DNA from 2 places in the Pseudoalteromonas sp. P1-26 genome. Region 2 is predicted to be linked to the other one. Evidence: predicted binding sites of a transcription regulator. Region 2 holds the regulator's gene; the other holds the start of a gene.
What was found. Region 2 encodes sigma-54, which starts transcription at its own class of promoters, with help from an activator protein. Its sites were predicted from a motif close to GTTGGCACGNNNNTNGNNT; they were not measured.
Positions count from the first base shown of each region.

Region 1: AN394_RS00105 (TorF family putative porin) is a predicted target of sigma-54. The motif match lies at 13,570-13,588, and genes of this name have one in related genera.

Region 1 is NZ_LKDX01000001.1:10,598-27,017, reverse strand. Features, by position in the region: gene AN394_RS00180 (rhodanese-like domain-containing protein) at 1-95, opposite strand, end outside; gene AN394_RS00175 (DUF2892 domain-containing protein) at 97-285, opposite strand; gene AN394_RS00170 (metalloregulator ArsR/SmtB family transcription factor) at 419-724, shown strand; gene AN394_RS00165 (efflux RND transporter permease subunit) at 728-4,015, shown strand; gene AN394_RS00160 (efflux RND transporter periplasmic adaptor subunit) at 4,005-5,066, shown strand; gene AN394_RS00155 (nitroreductase family protein) at 5,059-5,736, opposite strand; gene AN394_RS00150 (DUF5329 domain-containing protein) at 5,766-6,128, opposite strand; gene AN394_RS00145 (endonuclease/exonuclease/phosphatase family protein) at 6,137-6,991, opposite strand; gene AN394_RS00140 (Bor family protein) at 7,167-7,481, shown strand; gene AN394_RS00135 (Bor/Iss family lipoprotein) at 7,478-7,801, shown strand; gene AN394_RS00130 (ABC transporter permease) at 7,802-9,040, opposite strand; gene AN394_RS00125 (ABC transporter ATP-binding protein) at 9,033-9,740, opposite strand; gene AN394_RS00120 (efflux RND transporter periplasmic adaptor subunit) at 9,740-10,906, opposite strand; gene AN394_RS00115 (YIP1 family protein) at 10,955-11,665, opposite strand; gene AN394_RS00110 (aldo/keto reductase) at 11,836-12,729, shown strand; gene AN394_RS00105 (TorF family putative porin) at 12,794-13,471, opposite strand; gene AN394_RS00100 (hypothetical protein) at 13,760-14,926, opposite strand; gene AN394_RS00095 (helix-turn-helix transcriptional regulator) at 15,078-15,278, opposite strand; gene AN394_RS00090 (hypothetical protein) at 15,287-15,706, opposite strand; gene AN394_RS00085 (AsmA family protein) at 15,937-16,420, shown strand, end outside.
Region 2 is NZ_LKDX01000003.1:155,570-171,989, reverse strand. Features, by position in the region: gene AN394_RS03485 (EAL domain-containing protein) at 1-2,106, shown strand, start outside; gene AN394_RS03480 (YgiQ family radical SAM protein) at 2,228-4,405, shown strand; gene mgtE (magnesium transporter) at 4,484-5,842, opposite strand; gene AN394_RS03470 (HPr family phosphocarrier protein) at 6,054-6,326, opposite strand; gene rapZ (RNase adapter RapZ) at 6,340-7,185, opposite strand; gene ptsN (PTS IIA-like nitrogen regulatory protein PtsN) at 7,186-7,638, opposite strand; gene hpf (ribosome hibernation promoting factor) at 7,642-7,929, opposite strand; gene AN394_RS03450 (RNA polymerase factor sigma-54) at 7,957-9,453, opposite strand; gene lptB (LPS export ABC transporter ATP-binding protein) at 9,569-10,294, opposite strand; gene lptA (lipopolysaccharide transport periplasmic protein LptA) at 10,291-10,812, opposite strand; gene lptC (LPS export ABC transporter periplasmic protein LptC) at 10,802-11,356, opposite strand; gene kdsC (3-deoxy-manno-octulosonate-8-phosphatase KdsC) at 11,353-11,904, opposite strand; gene AN394_RS03425 (KpsF/GutQ family sugar-phosphate isomerase) at 11,908-12,879, opposite strand; gene AN394_RS03420 (calcium/sodium antiporter) at 12,883-13,851, opposite strand; gene AN394_RS03415 (ATP-binding cassette domain-containing protein) at 14,100-14,918, shown strand; gene mlaE (lipid asymmetry maintenance ABC transporter permease subunit MlaE) at 14,911-15,690, shown strand; gene mlaD (outer membrane lipid asymmetry maintenance protein MlaD) at 15,704-16,252, shown strand; gene AN394_RS03400 (phospholipid-binding protein MlaC) at 16,255-16,420, shown strand, end outside.

The sequences.
Region 1 (16,420 bases), on a different contig from region 2:
TGGTTTTCGCTTAATTCTTGTTTTGCTTGGTCAGCGCTAATGCGGCGCTGGTTTGGGGCAATAATTTTCATTAAGTCAGGAATTGGGGTCAGCATACTAATCCTCCATGCCAAGTTTGCGTAAAATGGTGATCATTGGGCACCACTTAGTGAATGCCGATTGAATTAAGTTTAGAGCAATAAATACCGTAAACCAAATCCACAGCGGACTGTGAAACTGTTGTAGCAACAATGAAATACAGATCATTACACCAGCAATTAGGCGAAGCGCGTCATTTAGTTTCATAATAAGACCTCGATAACAGAGTGATGTATTTAATATATTAGATAACACTACATTAGTAAATTCTAATATTAGACTTTTCTAATATATCAATCTATACTTTAGCGGTATTTTAAGAATATAGAGTAGTGTGATTATGAACATCGATTTTGCGGCTATGGCCGACAATGTGGAACAAGCAGAGCAAATGCTAAAGATATTGGCGAATAAAAATCGCTTGATGATCTTATGTTCGCTGCAAGATGGTGAAATGAGCGTGAGCGAATTAAACGAAGCTGTGCCGTTGGCGCAGTCTGCATTATCGCAACACTTAGCGGCGCTGAGAAAAGCTCAGATAGTTGCGACTCGACGCGAAAGCCAAACTATTTATTACCGCGTGGTGGATGAAAATGTGGTATCAATTTTAGCGACCCTACATGGCTTATTTTGCAAAGGTAATTAAGCAATGAATGCTATCGATAATGCAGTAAAAAACAGCTTGAGCGGTCGCCTCCCTGTCATTATTTTTATTATGTCGGTGCTGCTTGGTTTAATGGCATTAAAGCAAACACCCCGTGAAGAAGAGCCGCAAATTGTGGTTCCGATGCTTGATATATATGTGGCAGCGCCAAACGTTGAAGCGCCAGAAGTAGCAAGGCTGGTAACTGAACCATTGGAAAAGTTATTGGCGCAGTTAACGGGCGTCGAGCATATTTACTCGACTACACAAAGTAATGCTACTGTTGTTACTCTTCGCTTTGAAGTTGGTCACGATCGTGAGCAAGCCATCCTCGACACTTACGCTAAACTCTATAGCTATCAACACACGATGGCGTCAGTGATCAGCTCATGGCAAATACGTCCGGTTGAAGTGAACGATGTACCCATTGTGATGCTGGGCTTATTTAGTAAAGATCCAAAACTTTACGATGATTATCAACTTACCCGCTTTGCTAACGAAATCGCTAACAGTTTACAGCGCATCGAAAATACCAGCGAAGTGAAAGTGATTGCAGGTAGAACTCGTCAATTAACGATTAACCTTGATGCAAGTGCTCTTGCTGCACACCAAACAACATTAACCGATGTGTATTATGCGCTTAGCGTATCTAACCAATTAGTGAATGTGGGCAGTGTTGTTGAGGGTAAGCAGCAAATTGCCTTACAAGTGGGTGATGTTTTACGCTCTCAATCTGCGATTGAACGGCTTGTTGTCAATGTGGTGAACGGTAAGAGTGTTTATCTAAGCGATGTGGCCCAGGTGAGTGATGGTCCAAGCGAAGCACAAAGCTATCAATGGCTGGCTCATTCAGATAACCAACAACAACTTCCTTTAGTGACCATTAGTGTCGCTAAGCAAGCAGGTACCAATGCGGTAGCTGTAGCCAACGAAGTGCACAGCATGATGGACAGTTTATCGGCTAATTTACTACCAGATGAAGTTGGCTACACCGTACTGCGTGACTATGGCCAAACAGCGAACGAAAAAGTAAATAACCTTACCTCGAGCTTAGTGTTTGCGGTATTTACCGTGGTTATTTTTGTTGGCGTATTTTTAGGTTGGCGACCAGCGATTGTTATGGGGCTAGCGGTACCTATTTGCTACGGCATCACCCTGACACTTGATTTTGCCTTTGGCTATACGATTAACCGAGTCACGCTGTTTGCATTAATACTTTCTTTAGGTCTATTGGTTGATGATCCCATTACTGGGATAGACAACATAAGTCGCTTTTTAACAAAAAAAGGCGATAAAAAACAACGCATAGTTGATGCCATGAGCGAAATTCGTGTGGCGCTGTTTATGTCTACATTGACCATTATGGTGGCATTTATCCCACTTGCATTTATCACCGGCATGATGGGGCCGTATATGGCACCGATGGCATTTAATGTGCCGGTTAGTGTGATGGTTTCGACCATAGTGGCATTTTTTGTCACGCCATGGTTAGCCATGAAATTACTTAAAGCGCCAGTCGATGACAGCATGCAACTAGAAGCTAACCCCCATAGCTTATACGAGCGCATGTTATCGCCATTACTTGAGTCTAAAGGCCGCGCCAAACTCGTTTTATGGACCACATTAGCTTTGTTTGTCGCCAGTGCTATGTTACCCGTAATGCGTGCAGTGCCTCTAAAGCTATTACCGTTTGATAATAAAAACGAGTTGCAAGTTTTAATTGATATGCCAGAAGGCACGAGCCTTGAGCAAACCGCCGCTTTCACTAGACAAGTACAAACCATCACTTGGCAATTAAATGAAGTAAGTGAGGCGGCAGCCTATGTTGGTCAGCCATCAAGCATGGACTTTAATGGTATGGTGCGTGGTTACTATCGACGTGAAGCTGCTAATTTAGCTGAACTCAGAGTATTACTGCTCGATAAAACTGAGCGTGATCATCAATCTCATGGCGTGGTCATGCGCTTGCGTGCCGCATTAGCGCCACTGGCAACCGATGGCATTGTAATTAAAGTGGTTGAAGTGCCACCGGGTCCGCCGGTTTTAAGTACCTTAGTGGCCGAAGTTTACAGTGAGCCATTTGTTGATACAGAGACTCACTATCAAGCAGCACTTGCCGTTGCAGCAAGATTAAAGCAAGAGCAGCATGTGGTTGAGGTTGATACCAGTATTGCTGCCAATGCGCCGTTACAACGTTTTGTTACTGATAAAAGTAAAGCGTCATTGTCGGCGGTGTCTACGCAAGATATTGCCCAGACCTTAGCCATTGCCTCGCATGGGCAAAATGTTGGGGTGTTATATGTTAGCGGCGAAACAGATCCTGTCGATATAAAGCTGCAACTACCATATCAAGACCGTAACCAATTTGCTCAATTGCTGGCTTTACAAGTGCGTGGCGATAGGGAACTTGCAAAAACCAGTGACGAATTTGGGCTGCAAAGTGCACCGCGGCCGCTGGTGGCGCTATCTGAGTTAGGTGAATTTCAGCATCAAGAGGTTGCCAAGCCAATTATGCGTAAAGATCAGCGTAATGTTGTATATGTTATGGCTGAGCTAAATGGTCGTACACCCGCTGAAATTATTGCTGACGTTAACGCCGACTTAGGCATCAGCACTGACGAATTTAGCCAAACAGATTGGCAAAGTAGGCACTTTTTCAATAATGGTGGTGGCCAAGCTTGGCAATTACCTGCTGGCACTGACGTGACCTTTAGTGGTGAAGGTGAATGGCGAATTACCATTGATGTATTCAGAGATATGGGGATTGCCTTTGCGTTTGCGCTCACTGCAATTTTCATCATCTTACGCATTCAAACAAACTCTGCGAGTTTGTCACTGATCATCATGTCGGCTATTCCATTAACCGTAATAGGGATAATGCCGGGCTTTTGGCTATTAAATCAATTTGGAGAGCGCACTATTGCTGGTGCTCCAGAGCCGGTGCTATTCACCGCAACAGCCATGATAGGCATGATTGCACTTGCTGGTATTGTGGTTCGTAACTCACTTATTTTAGTTGAGTTTATTAATCAAGCTCGCGGCCAAGGTATGGCAATTAAACAGGCTTTAATCGCCGCAGGCACCGTGCGTATGCGCCCTGTGTTACTGACTGCGGGAACCACCTTATTAGGTAACTTGGTGATCACCCTAGATCCGGTATTTAGCGGTCTAGCTATCGCAATTATTTTTGGTATTGTGGCATCAACATTGTTCTCATTATTTGTTGTGCCGCTGGTTTATTATTTAGTGTTTGCAAAGGATGCAGCCAAAGAGGAACAAGCTCATGCAGGGTAAATCAAAACTTATTGGTTCAATCATCGCGTTATCTGTGATTATTGTGGCGGTACTTTACATGGCAGGCAGTTTTTCTGATAAGCAAGCTGCAGGCATGAAAAACCCATCGGCAAATGATTACACTGGCCAGTTAGTGACAGTGACACTGGCAAATATTGCTCGTGATGAAGTTGTACCGGGCACCGTGATTGCAAAACAAAATACGCAAATCTCTTCTCGTGTAATGGCACAAGTTGAGCGTTTAAATGTACGCGCTGGCGATACTGTAAAACAAGGTGACGTGCTAATTACCTTGCAGCAAGATGACTTTAAAGCTGGGCTTGCTCAAAGCGAAGCACAAATAAATGCAATTAATGCCTCGCTGACTCAAGCGGAGAAACAACTAAAGCGTATTAACGACTTATACAAGCAAGGCTTGGTATCTGTTAGCGAATACGACGATGCAAAAGCAAGGTTCGATAACTTAACTGCGAACCTAGCGATTGCTAAGCAGCAGCAAACACAAGCGCAAGTTGCACTGAGTTTTACGCAAATTAAAGCGCCGATTTCAGGTGTTGTGGTTGAGCGTTTTGCAGAGCCTGGCGATACCGCAACGCCTGGCACGCCATTACTCGCACTGTATAACCCACAACAATTGCAATTAGCATTTAATGTCAGAGAACAACAAGCAATTAAGTTGAATATTGGTCAAACTCTAACGGTTAAACTACCTGCTTTATCTACGTCAATGCCTGCCACAGTGACAGAAATTGTGCCTGTTGCTGATAGTGCTGCGCGTAGTATGGAAATCCGTTTAGAAACAGATGCGCAAACTGGGTTAATGCCTGGGCTTTATGCGCAATTACTATTACCGCTCGCCACTGAAAAAGGGGTGTTGATTGAGTCAAGCTGGGTGCACCAATATGGCCAATTGAGTATGGTCTATTTACTTGAAAATAATCAGATAGTGCGCCGCTTCGTTCGCCTTGGCGAAATGCTCGATGGCAAGCAGCACATCGTTTCAGGTTTAAACCCAGGTGATGTGCTGGCTGTTGATTTTAAAACTAAATAAAGGTCGCTATTTCGTCTAGCGACTTTTTCACTAAGGCATGCTCAGGGATGGTTGCATCTATCCCTGGGTAGCCTGCAATTAGCAGCATGTAAGGGCGCTCATTATCTTTATCACGGCCACAAATCTCAGTTAAAAAGCTCATTGGCTTTGGTGTATGCGTAAGGGTGGCAAGGCCAGCTCTGTGTAGTGCTTGAATTAAAAAGCCGGTTGCTAGGCCAACAGATTCATGAACATAGTAATTGGTATTTTTGTCATCGGCAGAAATACCACCTTTCTTTTGACTAAACACGGCAATTAGCCAAGGCGCATGCTCAAGGTAGGGCTTACTGGCATCTGTGCCAAGTGGTTTTAAGGCATCTAACCATTCTTCACCTGCGCGACCTTCATAAAATGAGCGCTCTAGTTTTTCAGCGGCTTCTCGAATTTGTTTTTTCACATCGCTGCTGTGTATTGCTACAAAGTGCCAAGGTTGATGATTGGCACCGCTCGGTGCAGTGCCAGCCGCTCTAATACAGGTTTCGATTATTTCTTTTGGCACTGGGCGGTCGCTAAAGCTGCGAATACTGTGGCGACGCTGACTCACGGCTAAAAACTCTTCGGCGCGTTTAAGCATCTCTTCATGAGGGTACTCAATAAAGTCATTGAGTGGCTGATTTTTGTGTTCTTGCATGGCTTTTCGCTTCTTGTGTGTTGATGATTTTAATTATGAATATGTTGGTTTCGGCGGTACTCTTTTAATTCATTGCTCAACCAATCTTTTGCATTGAGTAACGACCCATTGCTGAGTCTTACTTTATAGGGCTTACCGCTCCATGAGCTTTTACTCGCCAGATTCTCGATAAACTTTTCGGCAGTTTTTGCATAGCGGGTTGCTTTTCGATACTTCATAGCAAGGTGTTCGGAAGCATCTTGGCTTGAGTGCTCTGTACCATTGCGAATAAATACCGCATCGCTTTTAGCTACAAAATCAATGAGGTGATTTATCTCTTGTTCTGGGGTGGCTGCATCACTGAATTGACTAATGCTCAATAATATTAACGCGATAAACCAATATCTTCTCATACATAATCTCATAGCGTTTGATGCTCTATCGTCAAGGTTGCAATTATTGGGTTATGATCTGAGCTTGCAAGCTCAGGTACAACGGTAGTTTCTATTTTGACACCACGCACCCATACTTGGTCAAGTGCTAATCCAAATGCTTTGGTGCGCTTATCATCTAAATAAATAGCTTCGTGCAAACCTAGCTGGGTCAATGTTTGCTGTAATAAGGCTTGGCGTTCATCACTCCAGGTATTGAGATCACCGGCAAATACAATAGGGCCTTTATGCGTTCGCATAATAGCGGCTGCATCGTCGAGCTGTTGCTTAAAGTCACTAACGCCAATCGTAAAGTTAATGGCATGTAGGTTAATACTGAGTAATAACTGTTGTTCAGGCAGCGCATACTCCACAATATTGGTGGCTTTTGGGCTACGTAGCCAAGGCTCTTTATGGGTGAGTGTACAATGTACAGTAGCTGGCCAGCGGCTGAGTGTCATAACTCCTGATTGCACGCTGCCGCTCTTATACCCTTTAGCAAAGCGCCAGTAAGGTTTTAGCTTTGTAAGTGCAGGTTCTTCGATAGCTTCTTGTAATAACACAATATCAGCATCGGCATTTAGGTTTTGTAAATCTGTGAGTAAGCCATCTATTTGTGCTTTGTAGATATTCCAACTCAATAACTTGAACTGATAGGGCAAAATATAATGTTCAGCGTAAGTTTGCATGCGGCTTTGCGCTAATTGCTGTTGGCAATTAGCAAGGTTCACAGCGGTTTTGGTTATACCTTGTTGCTCATCAGAGCTAGGATCGCTTGAAAAGCTATACCAAGACAGCACACTTAAACACACAAGTAATAAAAATATACGCAGATATGCCGTCATAATGACCTTTAGTTACTTTCCTTGAGAGTTAGTCGTCGATAGCCTCAGTTTAGTTCAAAGGCTAAATGTTAGAAACTGTAGTATTTCCTACAATTTTTATACGCTTTCTTACCCAAAATGAGTACTCATATTCTTATACTTACTGAGCTTAACAACTCAGACAAAGGAACTACTCATGAAACAAATGGCCTGTATGCTGCTTGCCTTATCGGTGACAGCGTGTTCATCAGTCACCATAGTGCCAGAAAAAACAACCAATAAATTAGCCACTAAAGCTGATTACCAAGATAGCCGCCCATTCTTTTTGTGGGGCCTCGTTGGTGAAGAGCGCGTTGATGTAAAGGCTATTTGCCAAGATAAAAAAGTTGCCCAAATGCAATCGCAACAAACATTCGCTGATGGCGCATTAGGACTTGTTACACTCGGAATTTATGCTCCTCACACAGTAAAAGTATGGTGTGAGCAACAAGCACAGGAGCAACAACTATGAAAAGCCTACTAGTAACAACTGTGTTAGTGGCAACCTTAAGTGGTTGCACAAATATCTACTTTGATAACGGCAGTGCTGCACAAGCCAATAAAGCGCCTGCAACAGAGCAATGGCATCATAACTTTGCCGCAGCGCTTTACGAAGGTTCAAAGCCTGTCGACTTATCTGAGGAGTGTCCTGATTCCGAATGGCAAACCGTTCACACTTATAAGTCGTTCACCAATGGCTTAGCTGAAGTTGCAGTAAACCAAGTTGGGCCTATTTGGTACCCGAAAACAGTTGAAATAAGCTGCGCTCAAGTACCTTATAAGCCAGACTAGTTATTCATAACGCAGCGCATCAATTGGGTTTAAGCGTGCCGCTTTAATAGCGGGCGCTAAGCCAAACACAATACCAATCAATGAAGTAAAGCCAAATGACAGCATAATCGCCCAACCCGGTATGTAGGCATCTGGCATGCTCGGCACTGATAACGAAATCAGTGCCGCAGCACCATAACCAATCGCTAAACCAATTAAACCACCAAACAGTGATAGCACCACAGCTTCAACTAAAAATTGCAGCATAATAAAGCCAGGTGTTGCACCTAATGCTTTCAAGGTGCCGATCACACGCGTACGTTCTGTTACCGAAACCAGCATGATATTCATCACTCCAATACCACCAACTACCAGGCTGATACCCACTATCCCCGCGGTAATTGCGGTAGCACTTCCGGTAAATTTATCGATATTAGCACGGGCTTTTTCGGCAGTTTCAAATTCAAAGTCGTCATCTTCACCGTCTTTCAGTTTATGTAATTGACGTAAGATACGGCGAATTTTACCCAATACTTGCGCTTCGTTAGCATCATCTTTCAAACGAAACATCATTTGTACATTGGTATCAACACTGCCGCCTTCTAGCGCACTCATGGTACTTATTGGAATATTAATGTAATCGTCTTGGTCAAAACCTAATAAACTACCTTGTTTTTCAGCAACACCAATAATGCGAAACCACTCACCACCGAGTTTGATATACTCACCTACAGGGTTTTCAGGCAGGTTAAGCTTTTCGATAATTGAAGGGCCAATAAACGCCACTCGACGGCGTTTTTCATCATCTTCTGCGCGAATAAACCGCCCGAGTTCTGGGTAGGTGCGATAAGCTTTTTGGTAGTCTTGCTCGGTGCCCATTACCCGTGAAGCATGACTTTTATTGCCATACTCTGCTGCACCAGAAAAGCGCCAAGTAAACATTAGCGCAGTAAAGGTTTCGGCTTCTTTCACTCGGGCTTTTAGAGTTAAAAAGTCGCTGTAGGTTAACTTTGCTTGTTGACCTACCATTTCTTTTTCTACGCTAGTGTAAGGTTTTATATTGGTGACATCGGGAGACATATCAGCAAGCTGATCATTAATTTGCTTGGTAAACCCTTGCATCACTGCCACCACGGTCACAACCGCTGCAACACCAATAATAATGCCTAAGCAGGTAAGGGCACTGCGCATCGCATTGGCTTTAATTGCCATCAGTGCGGCTTTTGTACCTTCCATTACAGCGATAGCAGATTTAAACATGTTGTCTTGTTCCTTCGCCTTTACGGGTATCACTAACAACCTTGCCATCAACTAAGCGAATAACACGTTGGCAGTGATCAGCAATATCTTGTTCATGAGTAACCAAAATGATGGTGTGCCCTTCGTTATGAAGTTCATCAAACAGCGCCATGATTTCAGTGGTGGTTTTACTATCTAAGTTACCGGTAGGCTCATCACCAAGTAGAATGTGGGGCTTAGTAACCAGTGCGCGAGCTATAGCGACACGTTGACGTTGGCCACCAGAAAGCTGGCTCGAAAGGTGATTTACCTTATCGCCAAGACCAACCCGTTGTAATGATTCGAGCGCTTGTTGCTTTCGCTCTTTGGCAGAAATAAATCGATACACTAAGGGCTGCATAACATTTTCAAGGGCGGATGCTCGTGGTAATAAGTTAAAGCTTTGAAAAATAAAGCCAACACTTTCATTACGCTGATGAGCAAGCTCCGTTTCGGTCATGCGCTTTACTAGCTTATCTTTTAAATAGTAGTCACCACTGGTGGGAGTATCTAAGCAGCCAAGCAAGTTCATCAGGGTTGATTTACCTGAACCCGAAGGGCCAATAATGGCAACATACTCATTTTGTGCAATTTCAATATTAATATCATCAAGGGCTTTGAAAACTTGTTCGCCCATTTTGTATTGTTTATTGATATTACTGAGTTTGATCACCGCAGACATTAGTTAGCACCTTTTTCAGGGCTGTTTTTAACGGCTACCGTATCACCCTCTTTTAGTGAGCTAAGTGGTCTAGCTGGGCCGATAACAATACGATCTCCTTTTGCAACACCGCTGGTTAGTGCTTGTTCGATATCTGAAGAAATACCTACCGTAACAGCTGTTTTAGTTACTGTATTATCTGCATTAAGCTTCCAGACAAAGTAGCTATCATCCTCTTTTTGAATAGCTTCAATAGGCAGTTTTAAGCCATTTTCGGCAATGCTTGTGGCGATTTCTGCGCGGCAGCTCATTCCGGCATAAAGCTGGCGGTCAGTGGCATCAAGCAGTACTTTGACTTTAAATGATAAGCCCTGAGAACCGGCTTGATTTTTTGCTGATGTGCCAATGTTTATTACTTTGCCAGTGAAAGGTTGATTTGGGTAAGCGGCGGCATAGATATCTGCATGTTGGTCTAATTTGATACCGGCAATATCGGTCTCATCCACTCGAAGCTCGGCTAATATTGCGCTTGGATCAGCTACTAGCATCAAGTCTGAGCCAATAATGTTAGTTGTTCCCGCAATAACAGTTTCACCTTCTTTAATATTTACCGAAGCAAGTAGGCCACTCATTGGAGCGCGAAACACGCTTTTATTTAAACGGTCTTCAGCAATCAATAACGATGCTTGGGCTTGGTTGTAAGCTTCACGTCTTGCTTCAATATCTATTTTTGCTAAATCGCGGGCATTTTGTAGGTTTTCATACACTTCTTGGCCTGCAAGGCCCACTTCATAAAGCTCTTTCTGGCGGCTTAGTTGACGCTCGATATTTTTTAATCGGGTTTCGCTATGCTTTATATCGATTTCGGTCGCGCGAAGCACGGCCTTGTTGCGTGCAACTTCAGATTCAAACGCGGTCGTATCTAGGCGCATTAAAATATCGCCCTCAGTGACACTTTCGCCTTCTTCAACAAACACTTTCGCTACACGGCCTGTCACTTCTGAGCGCAGTTGCACTTGGGTATTAAACACGAGGTTGCCAGAGGCTAAAATTGAATCGGCAATATTGCCTTGTTCAACTTCTGCAATATGCATTTCTGGTGCATCTTTATTGCCTGTGACTTGTTTTGAAATCAGTAAAGCGACAAATGCTGTAACAGCGAGGCCAATAATAATGGCTTTTTTCATGTTACTTCCTTGGTAGTTAAGAGCGGCATATCGCCGCTCAAAGCAGAATTAAACGAGAGCGATTACAGTCCAAATACCGTAAATAACAATACTTGGTAGAGCTGCAAACAGTAGCGCTTTATTGAAAGTGAAATTAGTCCAGCTCTTTAAACCGATAGCTGCGATGAAAATACCCCAAATAGAAAAGATATTGAGACTTTCAAGTAAGGTGTAGAATGGGTGGCCAATTTCTAAACCAATTAAAAGTTGGTTAATCGAAGCATAGTTAAATAACGTCTGTGAGATTTGGTCGGTACTCGCAGTTAATACTAAGATGAGTAAACCAAGACTTGAGATAATCATTGGCATCATGGTCCACACACCAAAGCCATACCACGCACCATAACCGTAGTTAGCTTCTGGATCTTGCTTAGATACAAATAGGTAGTAGCCTGCCATTAGAGCATTAATAACAGCCAAACCAATGATGCCACCAAACATAGCAAACCATACTTGCATATCTATGGTTTGCTCCATGCTTTGGCGAATCATTTTTTGTTCTGCAATGGTGGCATCAACACTGGCAGCAGCCACTTGTTGATCGATTAAAAACTGCGGGTCAGCTTTATTGTAAAAAGCAAACATGCTGGCAGCGAGGATGCCGGCAAGTAAAATAAAGGCAACAAAAGACCAACCTTTTGCTTCCTTTAAACCATTAAAGGCTTTGCTCGGGCTGATAAAAATATCAACCAATGCGGTCATGACATTTGATGATTTCATTTTTTATTCCTTGTTTTATAACATTTGTTTTTAGGTACTAAAATATCCTGTTTAGTAACAAATTAGCAATTTGTTTTGTAACTGTATGTTAACAGCTGTGATTAGTAAATCTGTGATATGGTTAAAGGATTAATTTGAGTCGAATTTATTAGGAATAGTAGGTCGTTATGGTGAATAGCAATGGTCGTTGTATTGATGAGTTGGTATTAGGATTCTGGCGCTTGTTAGATTGGCAGATAACGCCACAGCAATGCTTAAGTTTTTTAGAAAATGCAATTGAGATGGGTGTGTCACATACCGATCATGCTGACATCTATGGTGAATACGGTTGTGAAGCCGAATTTGGTAAAGCACTTAAACTAAAACCAAGTATTCGTGATGAAATCAAAATAATCACTAAATGTGGTATTAAGCCTGCGTTTGCCAGCCTAGGATTACAAGGCAAAGCAAACCATTATGATTCAAGTGCCGCGCATATAATTGCCTCAGCACAGCAGTCACTTAAAAACTTTAACACTGATCGTTTAGATGTATTACTTATCCATCGCCCTGATTACTTAATGAACGCCGATGAAATGGCACAAGCATTTAATACCTTAAAAGCAAATGGTGACGTGATTGATTTTGGTGTATCTAATTTTACCCCATCGCAACTTAGCTTGTTGCAGTCGCGTTTAGATTTTGAGCTTGTGACTAATCAAATTGAGTTTTCACCTTACGAAATGAAAGCCCTTGATGATGGTAGCTTAGACCAATGCCAATTGCTCGATATCAAACCTATGCTTTGGTCACCATTAGCTGGGGGTCGTATATTCTCAAGTGATGATGAAAAAGCGGTGCGTTTACGTGCAGTGTTGGAGCAAGTTGGTGCTGAAATTGGCGCCACAGCCATTGATCAAGTTGTTTATGCTTGGCTGTTAATGCACCCAAGTGCACCGTCTGTGGTACTTGGTACGGGTAATATTGAGCGTGTTAAATCAGCTGTTGAAGCTAAGCAGCTTACTATGAACCGTGAACAATGGTATCGCATTTGGCAAGGCTCAACCGGGCATAGTGTACCTTAATATATAGCCCAAAACTAGAAAAGGGCCTTAACGGCCCTTCGTGTTGCAGCAAGTAACACATTCTTTATAAAGTGAAGTCAACCGCGTAAGCGACATACACTTTTAGATCTGAACCATCAATGTCGTTGTCTGAAAGACCGAAAGTAAAGCCGTCTTTCGACACTGAAACACCGTAGTCGATGATGTCATCATCACCAATGAAATCCCCTGAGTAATGGCCTAAGTGAAGGGCCATTTCTGCACCGGTACTGCCAACTGGGAAACTGTAGTCAGCATTTAAATATAGAGAGTCACCAAAATCTGTACCGTCACCGCTTGCTGCTGATGTTGCTAGGACTGCTGCACCAAAGGTGAAGCTACCCATGCTAATGCTACCGTAGATTTCTGAGAAGTCTGCATCTGTGTAAGACGCTGCATCTGGGTATGCATAATAAATGTAGCCAACATCGTAGCTAAAGGTTTCATTGATTTCACCGCCAAAACCAGCATAAAGGTCTAGCTCGTAAGTCATGTCGTCAGCCCAGCTAGCATTCGATACCCAAGTACCCGCATAAAAGCCAGATTCACTTGCGTAGTCGATACCACCTTGGATTGCAGCATCACCACCGCCTTGCTCTTGACCACGCCATAAGTAGTTTGAAGTTGCCGCAGCGTTTGCTGTAACTTCTGCATAGCTATATGTTGAGCTCAAAGTTAATAGCGCAAGGGCGCTTGCTGCGACCGTTTTTTTTAGTTTTAGCATGTTTCTGTATCCTGTTGTTATGTTGATTTTGTCCCATTTTCAGATTGCAGTCTGGTTATTATTTGAGGACATTTTCTATGTGTTGTCTGGATACGATATTGCACTGGTTGTGCCAAGTTAATTCCGAGCGGGATATTTTATGCTTAAAGGCTTTAAAAACAGGCTTTTAAACTTGTTTAATTGTGAAAAGGATGGTTATTTGAATTGTTCATGCGCACATGTGTGGTGCAAAAAATAACCCGGTTGCACAATTGCGAAGCAACCGGGTTTTGCTTATTTGAGAGTAACTTAGCCGAAAATTGCACGCATTAGAGTAATGGTTTCTTCAACACTGCGGCCTTTTTCAACTTCACTGATGATTGAATCGCGCTTAGCTTTGATATGTTCAGGGATATCATCACTTGCTAATGCTCGGTCCACCAGTATCTCTGCTGATTCTTTGCCACGGCGTACGGTCTTTTTACCTGCTGAGCTTGTGGTACTCTTAGGTTTGTTTAACAACTTAATATAGTTAGAGTTATCAGCGGTACTTTTATCTGCATAATAAAAGAAGCTAGGCAATAGGGCTTTGATTTCAACCAGAGATTGTTCAAGCTCATTTGCTGCACTGGCCATTTTGAACCAAGGCATGCTATGTATTGCTTCGACAACATCTTGCCAGTAGCGCTCAAAATCACGGTTATTAAGCTTAGTAATGCCTAATGCCGCACAAAGGGCATCAAGTTTACTATTTACGATTGGTGTAAACACGTCAGGTCGGCGCATCGCAAGCAAGCGAGTAGCAGGAGCAAGCGTTGGCTTTTCATCGCTGCCATTAAATGCCATGAAGTAAGCGACCATAAAATGCTGATAATGTTCTTGCGTTACTTCACCCTCAAGTGGAATGTGTACAAGCGCCTCATCGAATGCACCTGGCAAATCACTCAACATTTGGTGGAAACCTTTTGCGTTCTTAGTAGAAGCAAACCATTCAACGTCGAAGTTATAGCTGCTTGGATCAAGCGAGGCACTGTGTTTACCTGAAAACGCTAAACGGTCTTCTGGGATCATCTCTTTTAGGGATTGCGATTTAATTGCGGCAATGTAATTAGCTAAGCGTAGTTGCTCATCAAGGGCTACAAGCTCTTTATGCTGCTCGATGAAGCCTGCAATAACAGGCCATGGCGCAACCCTTAATGTTTTTAACTGCAAAAAACTGATTGCAGAAATTAATAAGTCATGAAGTTTTTTAAGAGTGGGTAATTGCTTATCTTCTAACAGATCGTAGTTAATGCGATCACGGCTTGCACTTAATAGCTCATAGCACCAACCTAAAAAGTCTTCAGGGTGGTTTTCTACTTTAACTGCCATAAGGTTTAAGCTGATATCAGAGGCTTGCTTGAGGATATTTTGATAAATTTGACTTTCTTGCTCGCCAAGCGCCATTTTTGACGGTGAAATAAGCAGTTTCTTCATGCTTAATCGATACTCCAGTTTTGACCAAATTGGGTTGTTTAATTTTAGTACACAGGGTGCAAAAACAACAGGGTCGTGCATCATACCGAAGTAATGGAATGATGCAATCTTACTGATAATTTATAAGTAAGATTGCGGCTGATGTGGTTTATTAATCATTGTCATCGAGTGTAAATAATTGCTCAACACTGAGTTCAAAGTGAGTAGCAATTTTTAACGCGATAATCACCGAGGGTATAAAGCGGCCGGTTTCAACTGTGCTGATGGTTTTACGTGATACTGCAATGGCATCAGCAAGTTCTTGCTGCGATAACCCCTTATCTTTACGAAATTTAGCGATATTATTTTGCACTTTTATACCTAGTCTCTACTTTGCCAAAGAATTGATACGCCATATATCAAACACATCAAAGCAAGGTAAAATGTGGCCATCATGCTATGAGATACATTTAAAGCAAGTTCATCAGACAATAAAAAAATAGCCCCCATGCTAGAAAGCAATCCAAGCACTACATGTTTATAAGCGATGGTATCAATCGTATTTAAAAATTCATCCTTATACGTAAGGCGATAACCAAGTTTCCATGTAAATCCCCCTCTAATTACAAACATAAAGAAAGATCCTAAAAATGCGGTACCGCCAATAAACAGTAACGGTGCTGATGTTTGCTTGAGCATTGGGTAAACACTAATAATTAATAACGTGACTCCCATGAATATTGAAAACCATGCGTTATGACTCATAAACTTTTCTTCTGTTTTGATATCTTGCTTAGACATAATCGTTTCCTTTTATTTTAAACTCAAATGTAACCTACAGGTATCAATATAACCCTAAGGTATCATGCGGTCAAGATTTTTTTGTAACCTATAGGTATCAAATGGTTTCAGCGCTGATTCATATTCTTGTACCTAAGCTTGTTCACAAACCTTTTTATGTGTTGGGCAATGCAATTGCGCCTAACTCCCGCTATGATAAGAACATTGTTTGCCCATTTTTAAGGATGATTATGAAAACCTTACTGAAAATCGTTGGTGTCATCTTCGTATTACTGATTGCATTGGTAGTCGCAGCACCATTCCTAATACCTACAGACGCGATATTTAATAAAGTATCGGAGCAAGTAGAACAAACCACAGGTCGTAGTCTGACTATTAATGGCGATAAAAAGCTGTCGGTATTTCCATCATTAAAACTCGAATTGAATGATGTGCACTTTGCCAATATGCAAACAGGCTCACAAAAAGATATGGCAAGCATGCAGCAACTTGCTATCCGTATCCCGTGGATGTCGTTATTTGGCGGTGAGTTTAAACTTGATAAATTCGTTATTAACGAACCAACAATTTTGTTAGAAACCGATAAAAATGGTAAAGCAAACTGGCAATTATTTGATGCGGTTGCTGAGCAACCACAGACAGAGCAGCAAAAGAGTTCTGGCGCTGTTAACTTACCAGATAACTTTGACATCGAACTTGGTGAAGTAGCAATCT
Region 2 (16,420 bases):
ATTGTCGATGATGATCCAGAAATACATTCAGTTACTAAGCTTGCCCTCTCAGGCGTAGAGTTTTGGGATAAAGGGCTGCGATTCCATCATGCCTACTCAGGTGCAGAAGCGCTCGAATTACTTAAAAATGACCATACGATTTCGGTAATACTCCTTGATGTGGTTATGGAGTCAGATGATGCTGGCTTGCAAGTTGTAAAGCAGGTTAGAGAGTGCCTCAATAATCACAATGTGCGCATTATTTTACGTACCGGACAACCAGGCTATGCACCTGAAGAAAAAGTGATCCGCGAATACGATATTAACGACTACAAAACAAAAACAGAACTAACACGTAGTAAACTTATCACCGCCCTTGTAACGGCTATTCGATCTTATGAGCAAGTATGTCAGCTCGAATTTCAAAGCCGCGCGTTAAATAATATTTTGTATGCATCTAAGGCTATTCTTGGTTTTACTGATATCAAAGCCTTTTCAATGGCAGTGATTAAGCAGCTCTCAATTATTTTAGATTGCGAACCGCAAGGTTTACTGTGTGGCTCTATCGAAGATGATAACCAGGTTTATGTTTTAGGTGGTTGTGCTGAATATAATGAGTTTATTGGCCAGGGTATTGAGCAGCTTGATGATGGCCGTATTATCATGCAAGTTAATAACTGCCTAGCCCAAGGTGAGCATCAGCACACCGATGTAGACAGTACGTATTTATTAAAAAGCAAAAACCGCCAAGCAGCTATTTACTTAGAAACCGAGCACACACCAAGTCCTTCACAACTACAATTTGCAGAGATATTTTTAACCAATGTCAGTGTTGGTCTTGATAATGTTAGGTTGTTCAACCGTTTACGTGATGCAGCTTATAAAGATGTTTTAACTGGTTTATCGAATCGTAATGATTTCATGAATAAAGTGGAGCGTTACTACCAGCCGGGTAAAAGTGACTATGTCTTTTTATTAATTGATGTTGCGCAATTCTCAGATATTAATAATGGCTTAGGCCAAGAGATTGGTAACTTATTACTAAATGCCATTGTTGATAGGCTACATCAAGAATACCCAAATGCAAAGCTGCTATCGCGCATTGGTGCAGATGTGTTTGGCTTACTGTTACCCGTTGGTGAATGTGATGTTGAGCTACTACGCGAGCATTTAAGTTTGCCGTTTAATGCCGGTGAACACATTTTACCAATCAACTTTAATATTGGCCTATGTTATCAAGGTGATTTCTTACAAGCAGGGATCGAGACCTTAAAGCTGGGCTACATTGCGCTTAACCAAGCTAAAAAACAATCTTCTGAAATGGTGGTGACGTATACCCCAGACATGGAAGAGAAAATGGCTTGGCGTTTAGGGATCATCAGACAGCTTCGTCAAGATTTTGAGCAGCGTAAATTAGAGGTTTGGTTTCAGCCACAACTTGATTTAAATACACTTGAAATCATTGGCTGTGAAGCGCTACTGCGTTGGCCGTCAGGTAATGGCCAGTATATTTCGCCGGCGATTTTCGTTCCAATGGCTGAAGATGCCGGTTTAATTGTTGATATAGGGCAATGGGTGCTAGAGCAAGCATGTATGCAGCAAAAGCGCCTCGAAGCAATGGGCTTTGCAATTAGCATTGCTGTGAATGTTTCAGTGCCGCAGTTTAAAGTTAAAGGCTATGCGCAGCAGGTTAAAGACACTTTAATTAAGTACGATGTAAAGCCGCAATTTATTGAACTCGAAGTGACCGAAAGCGTGGTAATGGATGAGCTAGCTAATGTGATCACCACATTAAAAGAGCTTAAAGAGTTTGGTATCGAGATTGCGATTGACGACTTTGGTACAGGGTTCTCATCGTTAAGTTACTTGCAAAAACTTCCGCTAGACAGACTTAAAATAGATCGCGCCTTTATTAAAGATTTACCAGGTCAAGATTGTCAGGCGATTGCTGCGTTAATTATTTCTCTTGGTGCAAGGTTAGGCTTAAAAACCATAGCAGAAGGGGTCGAGACACAAGCGCAAGCAGATTATTTAGCCCAGCTTGGCTGTGATGAAGTGCAAGGCTTCATGTATGCTAAGCCTATGCCAGAAAAAGAGTTAATTACCTACCTGCAAGCTAAACAATAGAAAGTTTCAACAAAAGCATATTAATTAAACAGCGCCCTCCCATGTGAAGGGCGTTTTGTTTTCTATAATAATCTATAAGACTGAGGTATAATTCGCCCCTTTTGTTAGCAGAGTACACTTTATGAGCGCATTAAAAGCCGAGCGAGGCCTGTTTTCTTACCCTAAGTATTGGGCTGAATGCTATGGCACGGCGCCATTTTTACCAACCACTCGTGCAGAAATGGACGCGTTAGGCTGGGATAGCTGTGACGTGATCATTGTCAGTGGTGATGCGTATGTAGATCACCCAAGTTTCGGTATGGCTGTGATAGGGCGTATGCTTGAGTCACAGGGTTTTCGTGTGGGTATAATTGCACAGCCTGATTGGAACTCAAAAGATGCCTTTATGGAGTTAGGTAAGCCTAACTTATTCTTTGGTGTTACAGCGGGTAATATGGACTCGATGATCAACCGTTATACTGCTGAAAAGCGTATGCGTCATGATGATGCTTATACGCCGGGTAACATAGGCGGTAAACGTCCTGACCGTGCGGTAGTTGTATACAGCCAACGCTGTCGCGAAGCTTATAAAGATGTGCCGCTGATCATTGGTGGTATTGAGGCGAGTTTACGCCGTATTGCTCATTATGATTATTGGCAAGAAAAAGTACGCCGTAGCGTATTGTTTGATGCCAAAGCTGACATTCTAATTTACGGTAATGCTGAGCGCCCACTTGTTGAAGTTGCCCACCGTATTGCCGCGGGTGAGTCGGTAGAGACAATTCAAGATATTCGTGGTACTGCGGTTATTCGTAAAGAACCATTACCGGGTTGGCGTGGTAGTGACTCAACTGCAATAGATAAAATAGGTAAGATTGATCCAATTCCAAACCCGTATGGCGCAGATGATGTGGGTTGTAGTAAATCTGAATTTAAAAAAGCAGGTATTGATTTAAGTGCCGAGGCGGCTAAGCCAGTCACTATTCAGCCAGCTCGTCCTAAGCCTTGGGAAAAGACCTACGTTAAGCTGCCAGCGTATGAGCAAGTAAGCGTAAATAAACCGCTTTATGCCCATGCCTCGCGTATTTTGCACCAAGAAACAAACCCAGGTTGCGCCCGTGCGTTATTTCAACGCCATGGCGATCGTTCTATTTGGGTTAACCCGCCTGCATTTCCGCTTGAAACTGAAGAAATGGATGGCGTATTTGGTTTGCCATATCAGCGTATTCCACACCCAAGCTACGGCGATGAAAAAATCCCAGCCTATGAAATGATTAAAACCTCGGTGAACATCATGCGTGGTTGCTTTGGTGGCTGTTCTTTCTGTTCGATTACAGAGCACGAAGGACGTATTATTCAAAGCCGTTCTGAGCAATCAATTATTGATGAAATTGAGCAAATTCGTGACAGAGTACCGGGCTTCACTGGGGTTATCTCTGACTTAGGTGGACCGACAGCGAATATGTACAAGTTGCGCTGTAAGAGTAAAAAAGCAGAGAGTACATGCCGACGTTTATCATGTGTTTATCCTGATATCTGTAAGCACATGGACACGGATCACACCCCAACTATTGAGCTTTATAAAAAAGCCCGTGATGTAAAAGGTGTAAAGAAAATTTTGATTGCGTCTGGCGTACGTTATGACTTAGCTGTAGAAGACCCTCGCTATGTAAAAGAGTTGGTTACCCATCACGTAGGCGGGTACTTAAAAATTGCCCCTGAGCATACTGAAGATGGTCCATTGTCTAAGATGATGAAGCCGGGCATGGGAGCTTACGATAAGTTTAAAGAGCTATTTGATAAATACTCAAAAGAAGCGGGTAAAAAGCAGTATTTGATCCCGTATTTTATTTCTGCTCACCCAGGAACGAAAGACGAAGACATGGTGAACATGGCGTTGTGGTTAAAGTCTAATGACTTTAAGCTTGATCAAGTGCAAAACTTTTATCCATCGCCGATGGCCAATGCAACCACGATTTATCACACTGAGATGAACTCGCTGCGTAATATTAAGAACAATACTGAGCAAGTGCCTGTTCCAAAAGGCGCACGCCAGCGTCGCTTACACAAAGCGATTTTACGTTACCACGATCCTGCTGGTTGGCCGATGATCCGTGAAGCACTAAGAAAAATGGGCAAAGCGAATCTAATCGGTAAAGGACCGAACTGTTTGGTACCTGAAGAAGGTCGTAACGAGAAAGCTGCTAGAGGAAAGGGCGGTAAAGGCCGTGCGGCACTGACTCGTCACACCGGTTTTAGCCAGTTTAAAAAGGCCAATACCAAACCTCGAGTAGGTAAAAATAAGCAGCGCGCAAAGTAAATAGATATAAATACGGCCCTTTAAGGGCCGTTTTTATTTATACCAATTCGCTTAACTAAGTATTATTGCGAATTGGTATTAGATCAATAACCAAGTTGCAGTGCCTAAAAAGGCAAAGATACCAACAATATCAGTGACGGTTGTCAGCACTACGCTCCCTGCAAGGGCTGGGTCAATTTTCATTTTCTTAAGAATTAATGGAATGCTCGCACCCGCAATACCAGCGGCAACAAGATTCATAAACATTGCAAAGGCCAGCACTGCGCCGAGTTTAAAGTCCCACTGCCATAGGGCAACCACACCAGCAATTAATATCGACCAAATAATGCCATTCAGTGCGCCAATCGCTAACTCCTTAAGTAATAAGAAGCGTTGGTTGGTTTGGTTGATATGACCAACCGCTATACCACGAATAACCAGAGTTAGGGTTTGGCTACCCGCAACACCCCCCATTGAAGGGACGATACCATTGAGTACCGCTAAAATAGGCAAGATTGCTAAGGTGTTTTCGAAAAAGCTTGCCACAATTGCTGCTAACAATGCGGTTAATAAGTTAACCCCAAGCCAAATAGAGCGACGCTGCGAACTTTTTAGCACTGGCGCAAAGGTATCTTCTTCGTCGTCAAGACCAGCGAGGCTTAGCATGCTGTGCTCTGCATCTTCACGGATTACGTCAACGATATCATCAATAGTAATACGACCAAGCAAGTGAGCGTTATCATCCACAACAGGCGCTGAAATCCAGTTGTGACGCTCGAACAGTTGCGCTACATCACTTTCATCCATAGAGATTAGGATTGACTCACAGTCTTCATCCATTAAATCACGAACAATTTTATCTGAAGGACTGGTCAGCAATGTAGTTAATGAAAGCGCGCCTAAAAAGCAGTTATGCTTATCAACTACATATAAGTCATCGGTACCCTCTGGTAGCTCACCTCGTAAGCGTAAATAGCGCAGTACAACATCGAGAGTAACGTCAGGACGAATGGTGACCGTATCGCTGTTCATCAAGGCACCGGCTGAGCGCTCTTGATAAGAAAGTGCTTGAGTTGCTCTCTCTCTATCTTGCGAATCCATGGCACTGACAACGTCTTGATATACGGTATCAGGAAGACTACGTAAAACCTCACCTAAGTCATCGTCGTCCATATCTTCAGTGGCAGCAGCAATGTGCTCAGGCTCCATCTGGGCAATAATGCCAAGACGTACATCTTCAGAGAGTTCTTCTAGAACATCACCACGGACATCTGGATCAACCAGCTGCCAAAGCATACGACGAATTTTATGGGGAGAAGATTCAAGTAAAAGGGCTGTATCACAAGGTGCCGTTTTGGCTAACATACCGCGCACTTGAACAAATTGACCACTATTGAGTGACTTGGTCACTTGTTTGAGTTGTTGTAGTGGGTAATCTTGTTCAAAGGCTTCTGGCATTGGCGTCCTTACAACTGAAAAAAGTTTAAATAGGCTAAGCAAATACAGCATAGTTGCTTTGTAGTGTATTTGCAGAGATATCGTCGCACTGCGATAAATTTATTAAGAGTTTTGTAATTTAGAAAAGCGAGCGATATAAAAGTAGGATATTTAAAGGGAATTTTAAATATCCGAATTAAGTTTACCGTAAACCTTGAAGTCTTAGCAAATGCTATTCTTGCTCGTGGAAGCGTTGTGCAATTAATTCGCCGATTGCCGTTAATGCAGCATCGGCGTCAGGGCCTTCGCACACAACGCGAACTTCTTTACCCTGACTACTTTCAAGTAGCATTAATGCTAACACGCTGTCGCCTTCAGCTTCTTTATCATCTTGATAAAGCGTAATTTTGGCATCAAATTGCAGTGCTAATTGCGCTAAAACAGTAGCAGCACGAGCATGTAAGCCAAGTTTGTTTTGAATTAAAAAGGTATCTTCAGCGTGCATTGTTGGTGCCTAATTAAATGTCTTGTTCGCGGTGGCGAATTTTTACATTAGCATGGCTTTTGGCAAAGCTCTCACCAATTGTTTGCGCTAAGTAAACAGAGCGATGCTGGCCGCCGGTGCAACCAATAGCAATGGTCAGGTAACTGCGGTTATTACGCTCTAAATGTGGCAACCAAGTTTGCACAAAGGTTTGTATTTGCCAAGTGAACTTTTGCACTATGCTGTGGCTAGCTAGGTAATCTTTTACTGGTTGATCAAGGCCAGTTAGTGGCTTTAAATCAGGTTCCCAGTGTGGGTTAGGTAAAAAGCGTGCATCAAAAACGTAGTCAGCTTCTTTTGGAATACCATGCTTAAAGCCAAACGACATAAAAGTAATAATTAGCTTTTTATCTTTTTTACCTAAAATCTTTTCGCGAATTGATTCTGCTAACTGATGAACACTCAGATCAGTGGTATCAATCATAAAGTCAGCGCGAGTGATCAACACATCAAGCAGGATTTTTTCTTGTTTAATGGCCAGATCAAGCGGCAAAGAATCAATAGATAGTGGATGCAAGCGGCGTGTTTCTGAAAAGCGTTTGATCAGAGTTTGGTCATCACTGTCTAAATAGAATAGTGTTGGGTTTGCGAAACCTGGCAGGTACTCAAGAATATCATTAAATTCTTGCTGCTCTTTCGGTAAGTTACGTACGTCGATACTGACCGCTATTTTATCGTAGTTATCAGACACACTACGTACGAGCGAAGGCAGTAAATTAACCGGAATATTATCAACGCAATAATAGCCTAAGTCTTCAAGTACTCGTAAAGCGACCGATTTACCTGAGCCTGAGCGACCGCTGATAATTATTAATTCCATTTATGCCTCTGCTGATATGACCTGAAACAGTTGCTGATCGGTAGTAGCACTACGCAGCTGTTTACAAAATTCTTTATCTTTAAGTCTATCAGCAATTGTTGATAAGGTCTTTAGGTGAAGCTGACAGTCACCATCTGGTACGATGAGTGCCACAAAAATATCAACTGGACGATTATCAATTGCATCAAAATTAATAGGGGATTCACTCACTATCACAAATGCATGAGGCTCATCTGCGCCGCTCATTCGGCCATGTGGAATAGCAATACCTCGGCCAATGCCGGTGCTACCTAGTTTTTCTCGGTTGAGTAAAGCATCTAGGATATCTTGTTGCGATAAATGAGGAAGCTGCTGGTGGGCCAGTTCGCTGATATATTCAAGAATTCTTTTTTTGCTATTAAAAAGGACCGCAGCTTTGCTGCAGTCCTGGTTAGTAAGTGAACTTAGTTTCATAATTTAATGTCGAGCTAATTTCTCTTTGTGTTTAATGACTTGGCGATCAAGTTTATCGATCAGTGAGTCAATGGCTGCGTACATATCTTGATGTTCTGTAGAAGCGAATAATTCGCCTCCGTTTACATGTAAAGTTGCTTCTGCTTTTTGGCTTAATTTTTCTACATCTAGAATGACATGAACATTATTAATATGGTCAAAATGCCTTTCTAGTTTTGCAAACTTGGTGTTTACATAGTCTCTTAATGAATCTGTGATTTCTACATGACGACCAGTTAAATTTAGTTGCATAAGCATTTTTCCTTCTATGTAAAACGTCTAAATCAGACTCTTACGCTGATTAGACGGAGGTATTGCTAGAGACTCACGATATTTTGCAATTGTACGTCTAGCTACTTTAATTCCTTGCTCAGCCAATATATCTGCAATTTTGCTATCACTCAATGGTTTAGCTGAGTTTTCTGCAGCGACTAACTTCTTGATTAAAGCGCGTATTGCTGTAGAAGAACACTCACCACCATTTTCGGTGCTGACATGGCTTGAGAAGAAATATTTCAACTCAAAAATACCCCGTGGGGTATGCATATATTTTTGCGTTGTTACCCGTGAAATCGTCGATTCATGCATTTCGACCATTTCAGCAACATCATTTAGCACCATCGGCTTCATTGCCTCAGGGCCATGCTCAAAGAAAGCTTGTTGTTGTTGAACGATACAGTTGGTCACCTTTAATAGCGTATCGTTACGGCTTTCTAAGCTCTTAATAAACCACTTTGCTTCTTGTAAGTGAGAGCGAATAAATTGGCTGTCGCTACTTGATTTAACAGAGCGAGACATAGCTGCATATTGGCTGTTCACTCTAATCTTTGGCATACAATCTGGGTTTAACTCGACTACCCAGCGGCCTTTCACTTTTTTCACTGATACATCAGGTATAACGTACTCAGATTCTTCGCGTACTATGCTATCCGCAGGCTTAGGATTTAAGCTGTGGATGAGCGTCATCACTTCTTTAAGCTCGTTTTCTTTAAGCTTAGTCTTTTTCATCAAAGTTCGATAGTCGCGACTCGCTAATAATTCGATATGCTCAGATAAAACCATTTTAGTTTCAGCTAAATATGGCGTATCGGCATCGAATTGGCGTAGCTGAATGCACAGACATTCTTGTAAACTGCGCGCGCCAATACCCACAGGATCAAATAACTGAATTCTTTTTAAGACCGCTTCGACTTCATCAAGTTCGATTTCTTCTTCATCGTTATTTTGATTAAAGCTTTCGACGATATCTTCACAGCTTACCGTTAAAATACCTGAATCATCGATAGCTTCTACAATTGCGACAGCAATCGCTTCATCAGTAGGGCTAAATGGCGTGAGCTGTAATTGCCACATTAGGTATTCGTGAAGAGTTTCGGTTGATGCACCTTGATAGATAGACTCATCTTCAGGCATTGGCCCTGATGATGTTGAAGGGGCGGCACTCATGTACTCATCCCAAGTAACATCCATGGCTAAGTCATCGCTTACGGTGTCTTTATTGAGAGCATCACTACTTTCTTGCTCGTACTCGCTAGGTGCTTCTTCGGCAGACGCGCTGACTTGCACATCGTCAGACTCCGCTTTTTGCTCATTCTTGCCGGTGCTTTCTTCATTGTAATCCGCTTCTTCCACTTCAAGTAGGGGATTACTATCAAGCGCTTCTTGAATTTCTTGCTGGAGATCCAATGTACTGAGCTGCAACAAACGAATAGCTTGTTGCAGTTGTGGAGTCATTGTAAGTTGCTGGCCCATGCGCAGCTGTAATGATTGCCTCATGTATCCCTAACAATCCTTTTAAAGTTATCGATAACTGTGCAAACACAGTTAAGTCATTATCGATTTATTGTCATTGTTATTAGTCTAGCAGATGCTCTAGTCGCTGGCGTAATGGTTACAGCCTGAATTGCTCGCCTAGATATACATCGCGTACAGTTTGGTCTGCTAATACGTGCTCAGGTGTGCCTGATGCAATTAGCTCCCCATGAGAAACAATGTAGGCTTTTTCACAAACATCAAGGGTTTCTCGAACATTATGGTCAGTAATTAGTACACCGATACCACGATTTTTTAGGTGCTCAATAATTTTCTTTATATCTAACACTGAAATCGGATCAACACCAGCAAAAGGCTCATCTAAAAGAATAAATTTAGGATTAGCGGCTAATGCACGGGCAATTTCAACGCGGCGGCGTTCACCACCTGACAGCGCCATACCTTGGCTATCGCGAATGTGTTGGATGCTGAATTCATCGAGTAAGCTATTTAGTGTTTCTTCGCGACCTGCTTTGTTTAGATCTTTGCGGGTTTCTAAAATAGCCATCAAGTTTTGGTAAACCGTTAACTTTCGAAAAATTGACGATTCTTGTGGCAGATAGCCGATACCTAAGCGGGCACGATTGTGCATTGGCAAAAGGGTAATATCGTTATCATCAATGCTGATTTTACCTTTGTCGCTTGGAACTAGGCCTACAATCATATAGAAGGTGGTGGTTTTACCCGCACCATTTGGGCCAAGCAAGCCAACAATGCTGCCCGCTTCAACTTCAAGACCGACATTTTTAACCACTTGGCGGCCTTTATAGCTCTTAGCTAAAAGCTCTGCTTTTAATGTACTCATGGTTGGCCTTTATTGTCTTTTTTATTTTCAACAGGCACTAAAATAGTGTGTACACGATCTGTTGAGTTTTCGTCTTTTTCAGCACTGATCAGCTGCTGTGCCATATCATAGGTAATGCTTTTTGCTGTCACTTTTTGACCAGCTTGAGTAACTTCAGCTTCACCATTTAAGGTTAAGAAGCGTTTTGCAACATCATAACGAACTTCTTCGGCGCTGGCGCTCATCACGGTGCCATCAGTTTGCTTTTCTTCGAAGTAAGCAGGCTTACCTGTGGCAATAATTAACTCTACTGTACCCTCGGTGTCACCGCCGTGTGCTTCAAGGCGTTCAGCGGTAATACGACGATTACCATGCACGATCTCTACGTTACCTTCAAATATGCCAACGCCATCTTTTAGTTTACCTACTTGGCGATCTGAGCTAATGCTAATTTGAGCGCCTGTTTGCTCGGCAGCTGCGCCCGAAAAGGCAATCAATAAGCTTGGGATCAGGAGTAATTTCTTCAGTTTATTGGTCATAGTATATGGTTCGTGTATGGTTAGTTAACTCAACAATTTCGGTTTTTAAATCGGCTTTTAAGCCTTTACCGGTAATCTTTAAATTCGGTCCTGTTAGTGTCACAGGTTGCTTAGAAAACATGGTCATTTTATCAATATCGACATTAATGTTTTCTGCTTTTATATCTTCAATCATGCCGTTGTGGGTTAAGTTTTTAGCAACTACATCCCCTTCAAAAATCAGCTGATCGTTTTCATACAATGTGGCTTCTTTGGCTTTTACTTGCCAAACATGCTGGTCGCCATAAATAGTAAAAATAGGTTGCTCAAAAAAGGTAAACCCTAATTGTTGATACAACTCCATTTTAGCAGCAGCCACTTTATGACTAATTTTGCCTTGCTCATCATACGCTGTTTGCTTTAACGCCACAGCAGTGTAATCAGGTGTTGCGATGATCTCGTCTTCACTAGTTATTGTGTCTGTTGATTGGTTAAAGTACGGGTACCATAACCACACCATGCAACAAACAAAAACAATACTCAGTAAAATACGGGCTATATTCATGCGCTGGTTCCATCGCTAGTTAACGGCTTACCGTTTTCTAACATGAGTAAATCAGTTAATTCACGCACAGCTCCAAAGCCACCTGGTAATAATGTGGTGTAATGAGCCAGCTTTTTAATCAGTGGGTGTGCGTCGTTTACAGCAACAGCAAACCCTACTTTTTCCATTACTGGTAAGTCTGGACCATCATCACCAATATAGGCAATTTGTTCATCAGTCAGCCCCAGTTTATCTTTTAACTCTTGATAAGCAATCAGCTTATCTTCTTGTCCCTGATAAATGTGCTGAACTGTTAGGCTAGTCATTCGCTGCTGAACTATTTGTGAATGGCGGCCAGTAATCACAGCCACTTCAAAGCCACTATTAATGAGCGCTTTAATACCAAAGCCATCTTTAGTATTAAATGCTTTAAGCTCTTCGCCATCATTACCTAAATAAATTCGGCCATCAGAAAAAACACCATCTATATCACAGATTAGCAATTTTACTTTTTGTGCGCGCTGACTCACATCAGGGCTAAGAGGCTGGTATAGCTCGGCGAATGTCATTGCTTAAAGAACTCCTGCTTTTAATAGGTCTTGCATATTAAGGGCACCAATTGGCGTATTACTTTGATCTACCACAATTAAACCATTGATACGTTTACGTTCCATAATATTTAAAGCTTCAGCTGCAAGCATATCAGGGCGAGCAGTTGTACATGAACGAGTCATCACTTGGCTAATTGCCGTGTTATGGATATCGGTGCGCTGTTCTAAAATACGGCGTAAGTCACCATCAGTGAATAATCCGACTAACTTTTCATCTGCACCAATCACCGCGGTCATACCAAGGCCCTTGGCTGACATTTCGATTAGTGCGTCTTTAATGCTTTGGGTTTCGCGAACGATTGGCGTGGCGTCGCCTGCGTGCATCACATCATCTAATATAAGCAATAAACGTTTACCTAAGCTGCCACCCGGGTGCGAAAGCGCAAAATCATCGGCTGTGAAACCACGGGTTTCAAGTAACGCAACCGCTATTGCATCACCCATAACCAAGGTCGCTGTGGTACTTGCAGTTGGCGCAAGGCCTAATGGACATGCCTCTTGGCTTACTTTAATGCACACATGTACATCAGACAGTTTTGCCATGGTTGAGTCTGGGTTGCCTGTTAGTGAAATCATTTTTGCGCCAATGCGCTTGATAACAGGAATAATGCTAAGTACTTCGCTGGTTTCGCCTGAGTTCGAAATACACATCACCACATCATCACGGGTGATCATGCCTAAATCACCGTGGCTTGCTTCGCCAGGATGAACAAAAAATGCCGGTGTGCCAGTACTTGCAAGGGTCGCCGCAATTTTATTACCAACGTGGCCAGACTTGCCCATACCAATCACAATAATACGACCTGTACATTGGAACATTAATTGGCAAGCGTTATCGAAATCTTGATTTATATATTGCTCAATTTCTTGTAAAGCTTGTGCTTCAATTTCGAGTACGCGCTTACCCTGCGCGATAAAGCTAGGTTGTGTCATTAATTATCCTACTTGGCTGAAAATATAGCCCTGATATGCAATAAATGCGATTAACAAGAAGCAACCTTCTACTCTATTGATACGACGAGCACCTTTAAAGTTCAATGACATGGCAATCAATACAATCGTTGCTGCAATCATGATAAGTGCATCGCGGTTTGCCGCAGAAGGGTCAATAATTGATGGGTTGATAATACCCGCAAGTGGTAATACGGCGAGTAAATTGAAAATGTTTGAGCCAACGATATTCCCGAGCGCTAAATCGTCTTCGTTCTTTAATACCCCAGCAATACAGGCCGCCAGCTCTGGTAGGCTGGTACCAATAGCAATTATGGTTAAACCTATTACAAGGTCTGATAGACCAAAATATTTCGCAATATCAACGGCTGATTCAACTAAAAAGTGTGAACTAATTGGTAATAAAATCATGCCGATGACTAACCAAAATACGGCAGATTTGGTACTGACATCATTCGGAACATCTTCACATGCTTCGCTGACAAATGGGTCATCTTGGTTTTTAGCACGCAGAGAAACAATAACTAAACCACCAATAAACACAGCAAAAGCAATCATCAAGGCAATGCCTTCAGCGAACGAAAAATAGTTATCTGAGAACACATACCAAGCGGCTACTGAGATTAACAGTACCAGCGGCATTTCGCGTTTAAGTGTCATTGAAGATACTGAAAGAGGGCGTAGTAAAGCTGTGACACCAAGTACAAGTAAGATGTTAGTAATGTTAGAACCGACCGCATTACCTACCGCAGTATCTGTTTTATCAGCAAGTGCTGCCGACGCAGATACCATCATTTCAGGGGCTGATGAGCCCATAGCAACAACGGTTAAACCAATGATTAGGGTGGGGATCCCCATATTTTTTGCGAGTGCAGCCGCCCCATAAACAAACCGATCGGCACTCCAAACGAGTGCAGCAAAACCAATAATTAAAATGACAAAAGAAGTCACCATTGTGATACGCCAACATTACTTATACAGATGACTGCAAATAGTAACAAAAGCGAACCTGAAAGTATAAGTAAAAGAATGGGCTGGCGAGCATAAAGCGTGCTTAGCAAGGAAACTAAATTTCAGGTTTCGTTAAGCTCTTTGCAGCTAGCTTTAGAATTTATTGATAGAAAATATTACAAAATTTTACGATTTGTTTTTTCCATCTTGACTAAAAAACCCTTAAAATGGCAAAACTAGTGAAAAACGTTATGGAGAGCGACTTGTCGCAATCAATAGTAGAAATCAAGGATGTAACCTTTTCACGGGGCGATAGAATCATATATAAAAATATGAGTTTTAACATTCCGAAAGGCAAGATTACCGCTATCATGGGACCAAGCGGCATTGGTAAAACCACCATGTTGCGCTTAATTGGCGGTCAGCTTAAACCTGATTCTGGTGACATTTTATTTGAAGGCAACAGCATTCCTGGCATGACTCGCAAGGAACTTTATGCTGCCCGCACCAAAATGAGTATGCTGTTTCAAAGTGGCGCTTTATTTACCGATATGTCAGTGTTTGACAATATCGCCTTTCCTTTGCGCGAACATACTCAACTCAGCGAAGATTTAATCCGTCTTGTCGTTTTAATGAAATTACAAGCTGTCGGCTTACGTGGTGCACAAGACTTAATGCCGTCTGAGCTTTCTGGTGGTATGGCTCGCCGAGCTGCTTTAGCGCGTTCAATTGCTCTTGATCCAGAGCTTATCATGTACGATGAGCCATTTGCTGGCCAAGATCCTATCTCTATGGGTGTGTTAGTTAAGCTAATTAAATCACTGAATGAGGTGCTAGGTTTATCATCACTTATCGTGACCCATGATGTAACAGAGGTTATGAGCATTGCTGATCACGTGATCATCATTGCTGATCAAGGGGTGATAGGCGAAGGTTCACCAGAGCAAATGCAAAACCATGAATCTGAGCTTGTGCAACAGTTCTTAAATGGTTTATCGGATGGTCCTGTACCATTCCATTTCCCAGCTCCTGCGTATGATGATGAATTACTAGGAGTGCATAATGCTTGATCTATTCCAGAAGTTAGGTCACAAAACATTAGGGCGCTTTGCCGCGCTTGGCCGTTCAACTCAGATGCTGTTTGGTGCACTCGTTAATGTGCCGAACTTCAAAAAAGGCACGCCTTTACTTGTTCGCCAATTATATATGGTGGGCTCGCAATCTCTTTTAATCATTATGGTGTCAGGCTTATTCATCGGTATGGTGCTCGCCCTGCAGGGTTACACCGTATTAGTAGGCTATGGTGCTGAAGATAGCTTAGGGCCTTTAGTGGCATTGAGCTTATTACGGGAGTTAGGCCCTGTAGTAACTGCGTTACTGTTTGCAGGCCGCGCGGGCAGTGCACTTACTGCTGAAATTGGTTTAATGAAAGCAACCGAGCAATTATCAAGTTTAGAAATGATGGCGATTGATCCACTTAAACGCATTATTGCACCGCGTTTTTGGGCTGGTTTTATCAGTATGCCATTACTTGCATTAATATTTTCTGCGGTTGCTATTATCGGCGCTCATTTAGTGGGTGTTGATTGGCTTGGTGTTGACTCAGGAAGCTTCTGGTCAATCATGCAAGCGCAAGTGTCGTTCCAACAAGATATTGTGAACGGCATGATTAAGAGTTTTGTATTCGCCATGATTGTGACTTGGATTGCACTTTATAAAGGCTATGACTGTGTTCCTACATCTGAGGGGATCAGTAAAGCGACAACAGAAACCGTTGTGCACTCGTCATTGGCGGTATTAGGTTTTGACTTTATTTTAACAGCGGTAATGTTTACCAGCTAATTAGGGTATAAAGATGAATTCACGGAAATTAGAAATATTAGTTGGCTTTTTTGTAGCCCTTGGTATCGCTGCATTTGCATTATTAGCATTTAAAGTTGCGAATGCCGGCATTAGTGGTAGTGGTGAGACTTACCAACTGAACGCAAAGTTTGAAAACATTGGTTCTTTAAAAGCACGTGCGCCGATTAAAGTAGGTGGTGTGGTTGTTGGCCGAGTTGAATCAATCTTTATTCACCCAAAAGAGTTTGTGCCTGTGGTTAATATGGCGATTGATGCAAATTACTTATGTAAGTTTTCAGACACAACATCAATCTCTATTTTAACATCAGGTATTTTAGGTGAGCAGTACTTAGGCATTAACCCTGTTATTGCTCCTGAATCTGCTGAGCAACGCTGTATGGGTGAAGATGTAACAGCAAGTGAGCATGATACAGATCTAGATGATTTATTTGGTGTTGAGAGTAAAGCGCTTGCAGATGGTGACTACATTACTGATACAAAATCAGCGCTTGTTTTAGAAGAGTTAATCGGTCAGTTCTTATTCAACCAGGGTGGTGAATAATTATGTTTAAGAAGTTTTTATTATGTATTGCTGTGTTGTTTAGCCTAAACGCACAAGCCGCTGAACCTAAGGTTGATTTAAAAGACCCGTACAAAATGGTTCGTACAGTGTCAGATAATACTTTTGCACGTATTACTAAAGACCAACCTCTTATTGCGAAAGACAAAG